4 regions of the Mesorhizobium sp. P160187 genome follow, and region 3 is predicted to be linked to each of the others. Evidence: predicted binding sites of a transcription regulator. Region 3 holds the regulator's gene; each other region holds the start of a gene.
The links. The regulator LexA, encoded in region 3, represses DNA repair genes until DNA is damaged. The targets are predictions, from matches to a motif close to TGTTCNNNNTGTGTTCNG.
Positions count from the first base shown of each region.

Region 1: the regulator LexA is predicted to act here: its motif matches at 2,108-2,125, upstream of parE (DNA topoisomerase IV subunit B).
Region 2: the regulator LexA is predicted to act here: its motif matches at 1,202-1,219, upstream of recA (recombinase RecA).
Region 4: the regulator LexA is predicted to act here: its motif matches at 2,062-2,079, upstream of AC3CCE_RS11745 (ImuA family protein).

Region 1 is NZ_JBYMDX010000004.1:743,157-746,104, reverse strand. Features, by position in the region: gene parE (DNA topoisomerase IV subunit B) at 1-2,037, opposite strand, end outside; gene cpaB (Flp pilus assembly protein CpaB) at 2,295-2,948, shown strand, end outside.
Region 2 is NZ_JBYMDX010000004.1:63,218-66,165, forward strand. Features, by position in the region: gene AC3CCE_RS17240 (carbohydrate kinase family protein) at 51-995, opposite strand; gene recA (recombinase RecA) at 1,278-2,381, shown strand; gene alaS (alanine--tRNA ligase) at 2,655-2,948, shown strand, end outside.
Region 3 is NZ_JBYMDX010000004.1:285,197-288,144, forward strand. Features, by position in the region: gene AC3CCE_RS18390 (ComEC/Rec2 family competence protein) at 1-1,044, shown strand, start outside; gene lexA (transcriptional repressor LexA) at 1,038-1,820, opposite strand; gene AC3CCE_RS18400 (GntR family transcriptional regulator) at 2,026-2,790, opposite strand.
Region 4 is NZ_JBYMDX010000003.1:1,717,170-1,720,117, reverse strand. Features, by position in the region: gene AC3CCE_RS11750 (DUF6504 family protein) at 1-1,045, opposite strand, end outside; gene AC3CCE_RS11745 (ImuA family protein) at 987-2,039, opposite strand; gene AC3CCE_RS11740 (metallopeptidase family protein) at 2,268-2,690, shown strand.

The sequences.
Region 1 (2,948 bases), 460 kb from region 3:
CGTCGCGGCGAATTCGGCGCGTTCTTGGATGAAGCGGAAGCGGGCTTCCGGCTTGGTGCCCATCAGCGCGTCGACCGCATCCTTGGTCGCGGCCACGGCGTCGATGACATCGACCCTGAGCAGCGTGCGCTTCCTCGGGTCCATGGTGGTTTCCTTGAGCTGCGCGGCCATCATTTCGCCCAAGCCCTTGAAACGGCCGATCTCGACTTTGGCGCGGCCGGTGAATTCGGTGCGCAACAGCTCGTCCTTGTGCGCATCGTCCCTGGCATAGGCAACCTTGCCGCCTTGCCGGATCGAATAGAGCGGCGGCACGGCCAGATAGAGATGGCCGCCATTCACCAGGTTCGGCATTTCCTGGTAGAAGAAGGTGATCAGCAGCGAGGCTATGTGAGCGCCGTCGACGTCGGCGTCGGTCATGATGATCACGCGGTCGTAGCGCAAATCCTCATCGCGGTATTTCGAGCGCGTGCCGCAACCGAGCGCCTGAATCAGGTCCGAAATCTGCTGGTTGGCGGCGAGCTTGTCGTTGCCGGCGCTGGCGACGTTGAGGATTTTTCCGCGCAGCGGCAGCACCGCCTGGCTGGCGCGGTCCCGCGCCTGCTTGGCCGAGCCGCCGGCCGAGTCGCCTTCGACGATGAACAATTCGGCGCCCGCGGCGGCATTCTGCGTGCAGTCGGCGAGCTTGCCGGGAAGGCGCAGCTTGCGCACCGCGCTCTTGCGCGACACTTCCTTTTCCTGGCGCCGGCGCACCCGCTCGTCGGCGCGCGCAATCACCCATTCCAGCAGCTTGGAGGCTTCCTGCGGATTGTCGGCCAGCCAGTGGTCGAACGGATCGCGGATGGCGGTCTCGACAATGCGAATGGCTTCAATCGTTGCCAGCCTGTCCTTGGTCTGGCCGACGAATTCCGGCTCGCGGATGAAAACCGACAGCATGCCGGCCGCCGAGATCATGACGTCTTCGGAGGTGACGATCGAGGCGCGCTTGTTGCCGACCAAGTCGGCATAGGCGCGAAGCCCGCGCGTCAGCACATTGCGAAAGCCGGCCTCATGCGTGCCGCCTTCGCCGGTCGGGATGGTGTTGCAGTAGGAGTTGACGAAGCCGTCACCGCCGAACCAGGTCACCGCCCATTCCAGCGAACCGTGGCCGCCCTGCTTCTCGCTCTTGCCGGCGAAGATTTCGCGGGTCACCTGGAAATCATCGCCGAGCGATGCCTTGAGATAGTCCTTCAAGCCGCCGGGGAAATGGAACTCCGCCTTGGCCGGCGTCTGGTCCTTTTCCTTGATCAGCGATGGGTCGCAGCTCCAGCGGATCTCGACGCCGCCGAACAGATAGGCTTTCGAGCGGGTCATGCGATAGAGCCGTGCCGGCTCGAAGGCGGCGCCCTTGCCGAAAATCTGCTCGTCGGGATGGAAGCGGATTTTGGTGCCGCGCCGGTTGTGCACTTCGCCGAGCTGCTCCAGCCCACTCACCGGAACGCCGCGCGAGAACCTTTGGCGGTAAAGCTGGCGACCGCGCGCGACTTCGACTTCGAGATGGTCCGACAGCGCATTGACGACCGAGACGCCGACACCGTGCAGACCGCCGGAGGTTTCATAGACCTTGCTATCGAACTTGCCGCCCGAATGCAGCGTCGTCATGATGACTTCGAGCGCCGGCTTCTTGAATTTCGGATGCGGATCGACCGGGATGCCGCGGCCATTGTCGGTAACGGTCAGAAACCCGTCGGCCGACAGCTCGACATCGATGAAGGTGGCATGGCCGGCGACCGCCTCGTCCATCGAATTGTCGATGACCTCGGCGAACAGATGGTGCATCGCCTTGTCGTCGGTGCCGCCAATATACATGCCGGGACGGCGCCGCACCGGCTCCAGCCCCTCCAGCACCTCGATGTCGGCGGCGCTATAGCCCTCGCTGCCGTCCTTGGTCGCGGCAGGACGCTTCGTGGCCTGCACCAGCGGGTCGGCCGGGCGCGAAGGTGTCCGAGCCGGTGGGGGCTGCTTTTCCAGATTGCCGAAAAGATCGTTGTTGTCGTCCATGCCTGCCATAGAATCCGGTGCCGCGAATCACCCGTCGATACTGCCACGCTTTTCGGCGCCAAGCGACGGAAGTTCCTGTTACGTTCGGGGATTAAACCCTTCTTATCCTAAAACCTTTCGATAACCAAGCCGGCGGAAATAGGTCCGTGCGGGGCGGCCGCGATTCCTGAATCTTTAACAAAGCGGCCTAGCGTCGCCTCAACAAAACAAAAGACCACGAATGTCAGGGGTTGGTTGTGAGGGGCAAGGCCATAACGATGATTGGCATCGCTGCCGTCTTCGGCGCGATTTCAATCTTTGCCGCGGATTTCTGGGTGAAAAGCCAGGCCAAGGCCGATGCCGAAGAGAAAACGGCGTCGATCCCGGCGCCCGCAGCCCCCAAGGTCGTCTTCAAGACCATCGTGGTGGCCAACGCGCCGCTGCGTTACGGCATGGAGCTTGACCGGGCGCAGCTCAGCGAAATCCCATGGTCCGAGGATTCGGTGCCGCAGGGCGCGTTCACCACAGTCAATGCATTGCTCGCCGAAGGCAGCCGCGTGGTATTGTCGCCAATCGAGATCAACGAGCCGGTGCTGATCAGCAAATTGTCGGGGCCGAACGGCCGCGCGACGCTGTCCAACATGATGACGCCCGGCATGCGGGCGGTGACCATCCGCACAGACGAGATCGCCGGCGTCGGCGGCTTCGTCATGCCGGGCGACCGGGTCGACGTGGTGCTGACACGCGATGCGGGCGAAATCCAGGAAGTGGCCAAGAACGCGCAGGGCGCTGCCGGATCGACCGTTACCTCCGAGATCGTCGTCTCCGACGCCAAGGTGCTGACCGTCGGACAGGGCGCCGACGAGCGCCAGACCACGCCGCAGATCGCCAATTCCGTGACCATCGAGGTGACGACCGAAGGCGCGCAGAAA
Region 2 (2,948 bases), 220 kb from region 3:
TCCGCGCGTCCGCTTGGACGTCGCGCTCCGGCAATGGCAATTGGCCGCCCTCATGCCATTTCCTGTGCGTCGGGCACAAGAGCCAGTGCCTCGGTGAAGGTCGCGGCCGTAAAGGCCGGAACCGCGTCGGCGCTTTCAATGGCCAGCGTGGCGGCGGCAACGCCCTCGCGCAATGCCCGGCGCAGGGGCAGGCCGCGCAGCAGAGCAGCGATGGTGGCGCCGGCCAGCGCGTCGCCGGCGCCGGTGACGTCGGCGACTTTACTCGGCGCCGGCGGCAGGATAGAGAAGGCGCCGGCTTCGTCGAATCCCAGCACCGGGCCATCGCCCGCCGTCACCACGCCACTGGTGAGGCCGCTGCAGCGCAGTCCGTCGATGGTCTCGCGCTCGGTGGCATTGGCATCGACGCCGGCCAGCACCATGGCCTCGCGCCGGTTCATGAAGACCTGCGCGAGCTCCTTCAGCACCGGTATCATCCGCACCACCTTGGCCGGCGAAATGGCAATGGCGAACACCGGCTTGCCGGCGGCGAGCCCCACCAGCCGCTCCAGCGCCGTTGATGACAGATTGGCGTCGCAGAGCACCGCATCGGCCTCGGCGACCACCTCGCGCACCTTGGAGCGGCGGATCTGCTTGGGGAACGCCAAATCGTAGAGCGCCATATCGGCAAAGCCGGTGATCAGCTCACCGTCGCGATCGATCAGCGCCGTGTAGCTCGGCGTCGTGCGGTCGAGGAAAACCGCCGACAGGTCGGCAATGCCGGAGTCGGCGATGGCGCGCGCAACCGTCTCGGCCGAGGCATCGCCGCCGCGCACCGACAAAAGCGAGGCCGAGACGCCGCGCCGCACCAGGCTGCGCAGCGCATTGAATACGCCGCCGCCGACATCCTCGCGCATCGTGCCGGGGTTGGACGCCGCGGGCACGTACGTGCCCGACACCTGGCCGCGGCGATCAATATGGGCGCCGCCCACCGCCAGTATCTTTGCTGATTTCACCATGCCGGCGATATGACCTTTGTTATTCGAGCCGCACAAGCGCTACGCTGTGCGGCGGAGCTTCGCAGGCAAGCCGGCGATTCGGCCGATCGAAACAGCCGGAGCGTCTGGCCCAATGGTGGATACATCCGGAAACGAAGGCGTGAGACAAAAAAAGAACAAATCCGGATAAAGATTGCTTTTCAGATATTTGACCCCTCTTGCCAAACGAGAACAAAAGTAGTACAAAATGGGCAGGGATTACGGATTGTCCGGCCTTCATTGACGACCAAGGGGTGATGTATCATGGCTCAGAATTCTTTGCGGCTTGTAGAGGACAAAGCGGTGGACAAATCAAAGGCTCTGGACGCGGCGCTGTCGCAAATCGAGCGCGCCTTCGGCAAGGGCTCGATCATGCGGCTTGGCGCCAACGAGCAGGTCGTCGAGATCGAAACCGTGCCGACCGGATCGCTGGGCCTCGACATCGCGCTTGGCGTCGGCGGCCTGCCGCGCGGCCGCATCGTCGAGATCTACGGGCCGGAAAGCTCGGGCAAGACGACACTGGCGCTGCACACAGTTGCCGAAGCCCAGAAGAAAGGCGGTATCTGCGCCTTCGTCGATGCCGAGCACGCACTCGATCCGGTCTATGCCCGCAAGCTCGGCGTCGATCTGGAAAACCTCTTGATCTCGCAGCCGGACACCGGCGAGCAGGCGCTAGAAATATGCGACACGCTGGTGCGTTCAGGCGCCATCGACGTGCTGGTCGTCGATTCGGTGGCGGCGCTGACGCCGCGCGCCGAAATCGAAGGCGAGATGGGCGATTCTCTGCCCGGTCTTCAGGCGCGTCTGATGAGCCAGGCGCTGCGCAAGCTGACCGCCTCGATCTCGCGCTCCAACACCATGGTCATCTTCATCAACCAGATCCGCATGAAGATCGGCGTCATGTTCGGTTCGCCCGAAACCACGACCGGCGGCAACGCGCTGAAATTCTACGCTTCGGTGCGCCTCGACATCCGCCGCATCGGCTCGGTCAAGGACCGCGACGAGGTCGTCGGCAACCAGACCCGCGTCAAGGTCGTCAAGAACAAGCTGGCGCCGCCCTTCAAGGTGGTCGAGTTCGACATCATGTATGGCGAGGGCGTCTCCAAGACCGGCGAACTGGTCGATCTCGGCGTCAAGGCCGGCGTGGTCGAGAAGTCCGGCGCCTGGTTCTCCTACAATTCGCAGCGTCTCGGCCAAGGTCGCGAAAACGCCAAACTGTTCCTGCGCGACAATCCCGACACGGCGCGTGAGATCGAACTTGCGCTGCGGCAGAATGCCGGGCTGATCGCCGAGAAATTTCTTGAAAATGGCGGCCCCGAGCGCGGCGAAAGCGACGACGGCTTCGAGGAAGAATCCGGCGCCATGTAGGGCACGGCCAGAGTTCGGCCATAAAAATCCAGTCTATTATCCGATGATTAAGTAACCGAGTTCTTTAGTATTGCGTTTCAAACCGCCGGCCTTCGCGCCGGCGGTTTTCGTTTTTGGGCAGCGTGAAGCCGGCTTGGCAGTTGCCGGGATGGCCCAATTCCGTGTTTCTGGACAGGGTGGGGCGTGCCCGCTAAAAGGCCAAGTCAATCTTCTAAAAAGCAGAGACCAGTGTCCGCCGGCCGTGCCGGCGGTTTTCGCGAAAAGGCAGCAGTCATGAGTGGCGTGAACGAGATCCGGTCGACATTCCTCGACTATTTCCGCAAGGAGGGCCACGAGGTCGTGGCCTCGAGCCCGCTGGTGCCGCGCAACGACCCGACGCTGATGTTCACCAATGCCGGCATGGTGCAGTTCAAGAACGTCTTTACCGGCCTGGAGAAGCGGTCCTATTCGCGCGCCACCACCGCGCAGAAAAGCGTCCGCGCCGGCGGCAAGCACAACGACCTCGACAATGTCGGCTACACCGCGCGCCACCTGACTTTTTTCGAAATGCTCGGCAATTTCTCCTTC
Region 3 (2,948 bases):
AGAACGCCACCGGCAAAGCGCTCCTTCGTCGGCTTCCTGTCGCGAAAATTCGCGCTGGCCATGGGCGGCCTCGCCATGACCTCGATCATCGCCGGCAGTGCAACCTTGCTGTTCGCCATCTGGCATTTTCAGCGTGTGTCGCCGCTCAGCCTGATCGCCAATCTGGCCGTGATGCCGATTGTATCGTTGATCGTCATGCCGTTTGCCGTGCTCAGCGCGCTGGCGATGCCGTTCGGCGCCGACGGACCGTTCCTCTATGTGATGGGCAAAGGCCTGACGGCGATGATCGCCATATCGGCCTGGATTTCCGAGCGCTCGCCGGTCGATGCCGTCGGGTTGATTTCCATCCGCTCGGTGCTGCTGGTGACGGTCGCCCTCGTCATCGCCACCATGGCCACCACCTGGCTCAGGCTGGCGGCCGTGCCTTTCGCGCTGGCCGGCCTGTTGACGGTGCCGCAGGTGCTTACGCCCGACGTGCTCATATCCGAGGATGCGCATCTGGTGGCCATGCCGATCGGTGGCGGCGAACTCGCCCTCAACCGCGAACGCTCCAACGAATTCACCACGGACAATTGGAAACGGGCGCTGCGGGCCGAAACCATTATCCCACCTGAGATTTTCGAGGCAACAGATACGCGGTTCGATCTCGATCCGCTCGATCTGCCGCCCGGCTCGCCCTTCTATTGCACCGGCGATCTCTGTATCGCCCGGCACCCTTCCGGAGCCATTGTAGCGCTTGCGAAAGACCGCAAGACGGCGCGGCCGGCCTGTGCCTTCGCGAGCCTGATCGTCATCGATGACGCCACCGCCTACAATCCGTGCCGCGACCCGCTGGTCTTGGTCGTGACGAAGAAACAACTCGCCCGCGACGGCAGCGCCGCCGTCTTCTTCGATCCACAATCGGCAGCGATAGCGCCAACGATCCACTTCGCCGTCGACAAGCCTTATCGCCCCTGGCACGAGCAGCGCCGCTTCTCACGCGAAGCCCGAGGCCTGCCGCCCTACAAGCAGCGTGAAAAGTACAAACCTAAGCCGGCTCAGTAACGCCTGATCAGCCCCACCAGCTTGCCTTGCACCTTGACCCTGTCGGGGCCGAAGATGCGGGTTTCGTAGGCCGGGTTTGCGGCTTCCAGCGCGATCGAGGCGCCCTTGCGGCGGAAGCGTTTCAGGGTCGCTTCCTCGTCGTCGACCAACGCCACCACGATCTCGCCGGGGCTGGCAGTGTCGGCATTGCGGATGATGACCGTATCGCCGTCGAAAATGCCGGCTTCGATCATCGAATCGCCCTTGACCTCGAGCGCGTAGTGTTCGCCGCCCATGATCATGTCGGGCGGCACCGAGATCGAATGGGTCTGATGCTGGATGGCGTCGATCGGCACGCCGGCGGCGATGCGTCCCATCACCGGGATTGAAATCGAGGAAACGGCATCGTCATTGCCGGCAGACATCGAACGCGACGGCGAGCCCGGCTTGATCTGGCGGCCGAGACCGCCTTGGCCCATCCCGCCTTGTCCCTGGCCGCCTTGCCCTTGGCCGGCTTGACCAAGACTGCCCTGAATGACGCTCGGTGAAAACTTCCTCGCCGCGTTGAGGCCTGGCGCGATCGAGTCGGGTAGCCGCAGCACTTCCAGCGCGCGCGCCCGGTTCGGCAGCCGGCGAATGAAACCGCGCTCCTCAAGCGCTGTGATCAGTCGGTGGATGCCGGACTTGGAGGCGAGGTCGAGCGCTTCCTTCATCTCGTCGAAGGACGGCGGGATTCCGCTCTCCTTCAGGCGTTCATGGATGAACATCAGAAGCTCATGTTGTTTGCGCGTCAGCATCGCGGCCCCCAAGGGTTCTGAAACCAGAATCAGAAAAAACAAACCCAGAACAAACACTATCTGTTCCAGTTGTGTTCCGCAACCTTTTAAAGTTTAATGAATGTGTTGACGTTTTGTTCAGCGTAACGTTCGGCACCGCGAGCGGCGCTCGTAGTCGTTGGCCGGCAACGCGGTGAAACGAAGACAAAGTGCCCTGCGTCGTCGGCTATGATCGCCGCTTCCCTTTCGGACGGGGCTGCGCAGCATCCGCGCCGGGTTCGCTCTGGGCATAGACCTGCAGCGTGTAGCCGATGTGAGCGGTCATCAGAGTTTTCGCACGTTCGACGTCGCGATCGAGGGCCGCTTCCATCAGGGCGGTATGGTGTTCGATCGCCACGGCGTCGCGCAGGGCCGCCACGGCCTTCCGGTGTCCATCCGTGCGGCCGGCGGCGGCGCGCAGCGTCGGGGCCAGACCCAGAAAGCGGTGATGGCGATGCAATTGGTCGGAAATCGTTGCATTGAAGCGCAGCAGCCAGCTGGATGTCGCGGCACTGAGCAGCGCCGCATGGAAGGCATCGTGTTTTTCGTACCACCCGTCGACCGCATCATCCGATGGATCGTCGAGAACAGACCCGCACCGTGAGAGACGATAGTGGGCGGCAACGACCGCGTCTTCCCACTCACGGTCGCCCTTCTCGATCGATTCCACCAGCAGGGGCAGTTCGACCACCAGCCGCGCACGCGCCAAATCCTCGAGCTCCGCCCGAGAGACGGGAGCGACCGCAAACCCGCGGTTGCTGATGGCGGTCACAAGCCGTTCCGCCTCCAGCCGCGACAGCGCCTCGCGCAACGGCGTCCAGCCGATGCCGTAGGTGTTGCGCAGCGTGCTCAGCTTCAACGGCGCGGCAGGCGCCAGCCGGGTCGCAAGAATATCGCGCCTGAGCAGGCGATAGGCCACTTCCGTCTTCGAGGTCTGCTCGTCATCCAGCATCGTGATCCATCAGACATAAACGCTCGGCGGATCATTATATATCAAAGCCTTTCAATGGGTGAATTATATATAATGTTTGACAGCTCAAGGGCGACCACTCAAGATCGCCGGCATGTTTGGGCGGCAGGCTCCGCCGCGCGCGTTTGTCCATGGAGGGG
Region 4 (2,948 bases), on a different contig from region 3:
GTTTCAGCACCGCACTGTCGCCGAGCCTGGCGCGGATGCGGTCGGCAAAGAGTGCCATGTCGGCGCCGTCATCCTCGGTCTCGCCGGTCAAATCGGCCTGCTGCATGTCGAAGCCGGCGGCCGCCAGCACCGAAAGCCGCACCAGGTCGAAGCCGTAGCCGGCATCGATGTCCTGTTCGAGCGCGGCCAGCCGCTCATGGAACAGGCGCTGGATAAGCTTGGGTTCGCGCAACGGTCGCGAGGTACCGACAGCGATGCGGCTGACGGCGCCGTCGACGCGAAACAAAAGCAGCGCCAGCATCCTTGCGCCCTCGCCGCGGCGTTCGAGATCGGCCTTCAGCGTCACCGCCAGCAAGAGCACCAGCCGTTCGATCTCGGCGGTCAGCACGACCGGCTCGGCCAGGTGGCGTTCGACCGAAAGCGGGGCCACGGGCAGGCGCGGCGATACCGCCTCGTCGAGGCGGCCGAGCGCCTGGTCGAGCCGCAACAGCAAGGTCGCGCCGAAGCGACGGGCGAGCGGCGCGCGCGGCGCTGCCATGACCGCGCCGGCGGTCCGCAGGCCGACGCTTTCCAAGCTGGCGCGGATATCGGCCTCGATGCGCAGTGCCGCCAGCGGCAAGGGGGCGAGCAGCGCTTCCTCCTCGCCGGAGACAACGATGCGGTTGCCGCAGAAGCGCGCCGCCGCCCAGGCTGCACCCGGCGTCGCGGCCAACCCGGCGCGGACATCGAAACCCTGCTGGAAAAACCGCGCAAGGATGTCGTCCAGCATGGCGCGCTCGCCGCCGAACAGATGCGTGCAGCCGGTGACGTCGAGATAAAGGCCATCAGTACCGTCGAGCGCCACCAGCGGCGTATAGCGATCGCACCAGTCGGCGAGGCCTTCGAGCAGCCGGCGATCGGCGTCCGGATCGGCCTCGACGACGTCGATCGAGGGATGCATGGCGCGCGCATCGGCAATGCCCATGCCAGGCTTCAGATGCAGCGCCTCAGCCCGCTCGTCGAGGGCCGATATGCGCTGGGCGTTGCGGTCGCGATGGCTGATCACGAGCGGTGGGTGAGATGGCGGCAGATGATCCGAAGGCCGGGAACGCCACGACCGTCCCAGGCGCTGGCGCAGGATCCGTTCTGCCGCCAGATGCGGGAACCACAGCGACAGAATTCTCTGCCCGTTTTTCGCGGGGCTTTCTTTCTTCGAATGCGTGTTCATCGGGGTTCCACTCCAGTGTGAATTGTCCAGGCAGAGCGGTGCGGCTCTTGCCGATGCTGACGGTGAAGGCAGGCCGGCCGATCGAGCCGGCGAGCGACCCGGCGATCGTCCGGCGGCTCGCCGCTGGTGCAGCCGACACGATGAGGCGCACCGGGGCGGCGGTCGGCTCGGCTTCGCCGGCCTGGCGCAGCAGGAACACCGGCCGGCCGGCGTTTTGGGCGCGCGCGTGCAGCCGGCGCGTCGCGGTGAGGTCGAGCCGCTGCGGGCTGCCACGGATTTCGAGGATGATTGCGGCGAGCGCCGTCATCTTCGCGGCCTCCTCGGCTACCCACAGCGCATCGGTGAGTTTCGGCGCCTCGGAAAACAGCAATTGCTCCGGGGCGATACCGAACATGCCCTGCAATCCCCTGGCATAGGGAAAGCCGGCCTCGCGAAAAATCTCCGATGTGCCGATCCACAGCACGGGCAAGGGCTGGCCCCTGAGGATCAGGCTGACCAGCGACAGCACAAAGCCGGCGACGGCCCCGGCATTGCGGGTCTCAAGGCCATGGATTTCGTTCAAGGCGGCTTTCGGCAGGCCGCCGCTCAGCGCCGCATCGAGGCGCTCGACGCCGGTGGCCAGGAAAGCATCCGGCGAAGCCACGGCAAGCCCGCGGCGGATGATGGTGACATCGGCATTAGGTTCGGGCGCACCGCCGATAGCGCTGTCAGGGCACGCACGAGGTCGCTCGCCGGCCGGCACGGCCAGGCGCTCGGGCAGCGTTCCCTCGATCTTCGCGATCTGGCGGCGCAGGGCAAAAACAGTCTCCCGCGCCACGGCTGATGTCGCCATGACGGTCAATTTCTCTCATAATTGTTCCTGTTATGTTCCTATAGATTCCAGAGGGTGCCGAAAGAGTCAAGCGGAGTCAGAAGGAATTTATTCCTTGATCAAAGGTAGCGAGCCAACCTTAGGCTTTGGTCGCAGTCATTCGGTGCAAAGAAACAGTCATTGGCCAGGGACCCGTCCATTTGCCGAGTCCGGAGGGAAAGCCTATATGCCGGGATCAAAGGACAAAGCATGGCCCGCATCTACAAGACCCGCACCTGGCACGACGAACTCTCGCCCTCGATCGAGGAGATGGAGTTTCTGGCGCTGGAGGCTTACGCGCATCTGCCCGACGATTTCCGCAAGCTGACCGGCGAGATCGTCATCATGATCGCCGAATTCCCGACCGACGAGATCATGGACGATCTGTCGCTGGAGACGCCGTTCGACCTGCTTGGCCTGTTCGAGGGCCGCGGCATCGCCGAGCGCTGGAACCCGCAGACCGGCGAGGGCCCGAACCGCATCACCCTCTACCGCCGCGCCATCCTCGACTACTGGGCCGAGAACGAAGAGACGCTGGGCGACATCGTCACCCATGTGCTGATCCACGAGATCGGTCACCATTTCGGCCTGTCGGACGATGATATGGAAAAGCTCGAAGAGGCGGCGGAATAGCCCCCGCCTTTGTCATCCCAGGGCGAAGCAGGAGCGAAGCTCCGTCGCGAAGACCCTGGGATCCATGCCGTGACGGCGGTGCAGGTGCCGCGGTGCAGGAAAGCAAGCGGTTCTGCGAACAGCACAGATCCGCAGTAACGAGCGCCGGCACAAGCGTCATCTGATCCGCTGCACTCTAGGGCAAACGGCACGGCATGGATCCTAGGGTCTGCGTCGCGTCGCTTCGCTCCTTGCTTCGCCCTAGGATGACGAAGACGC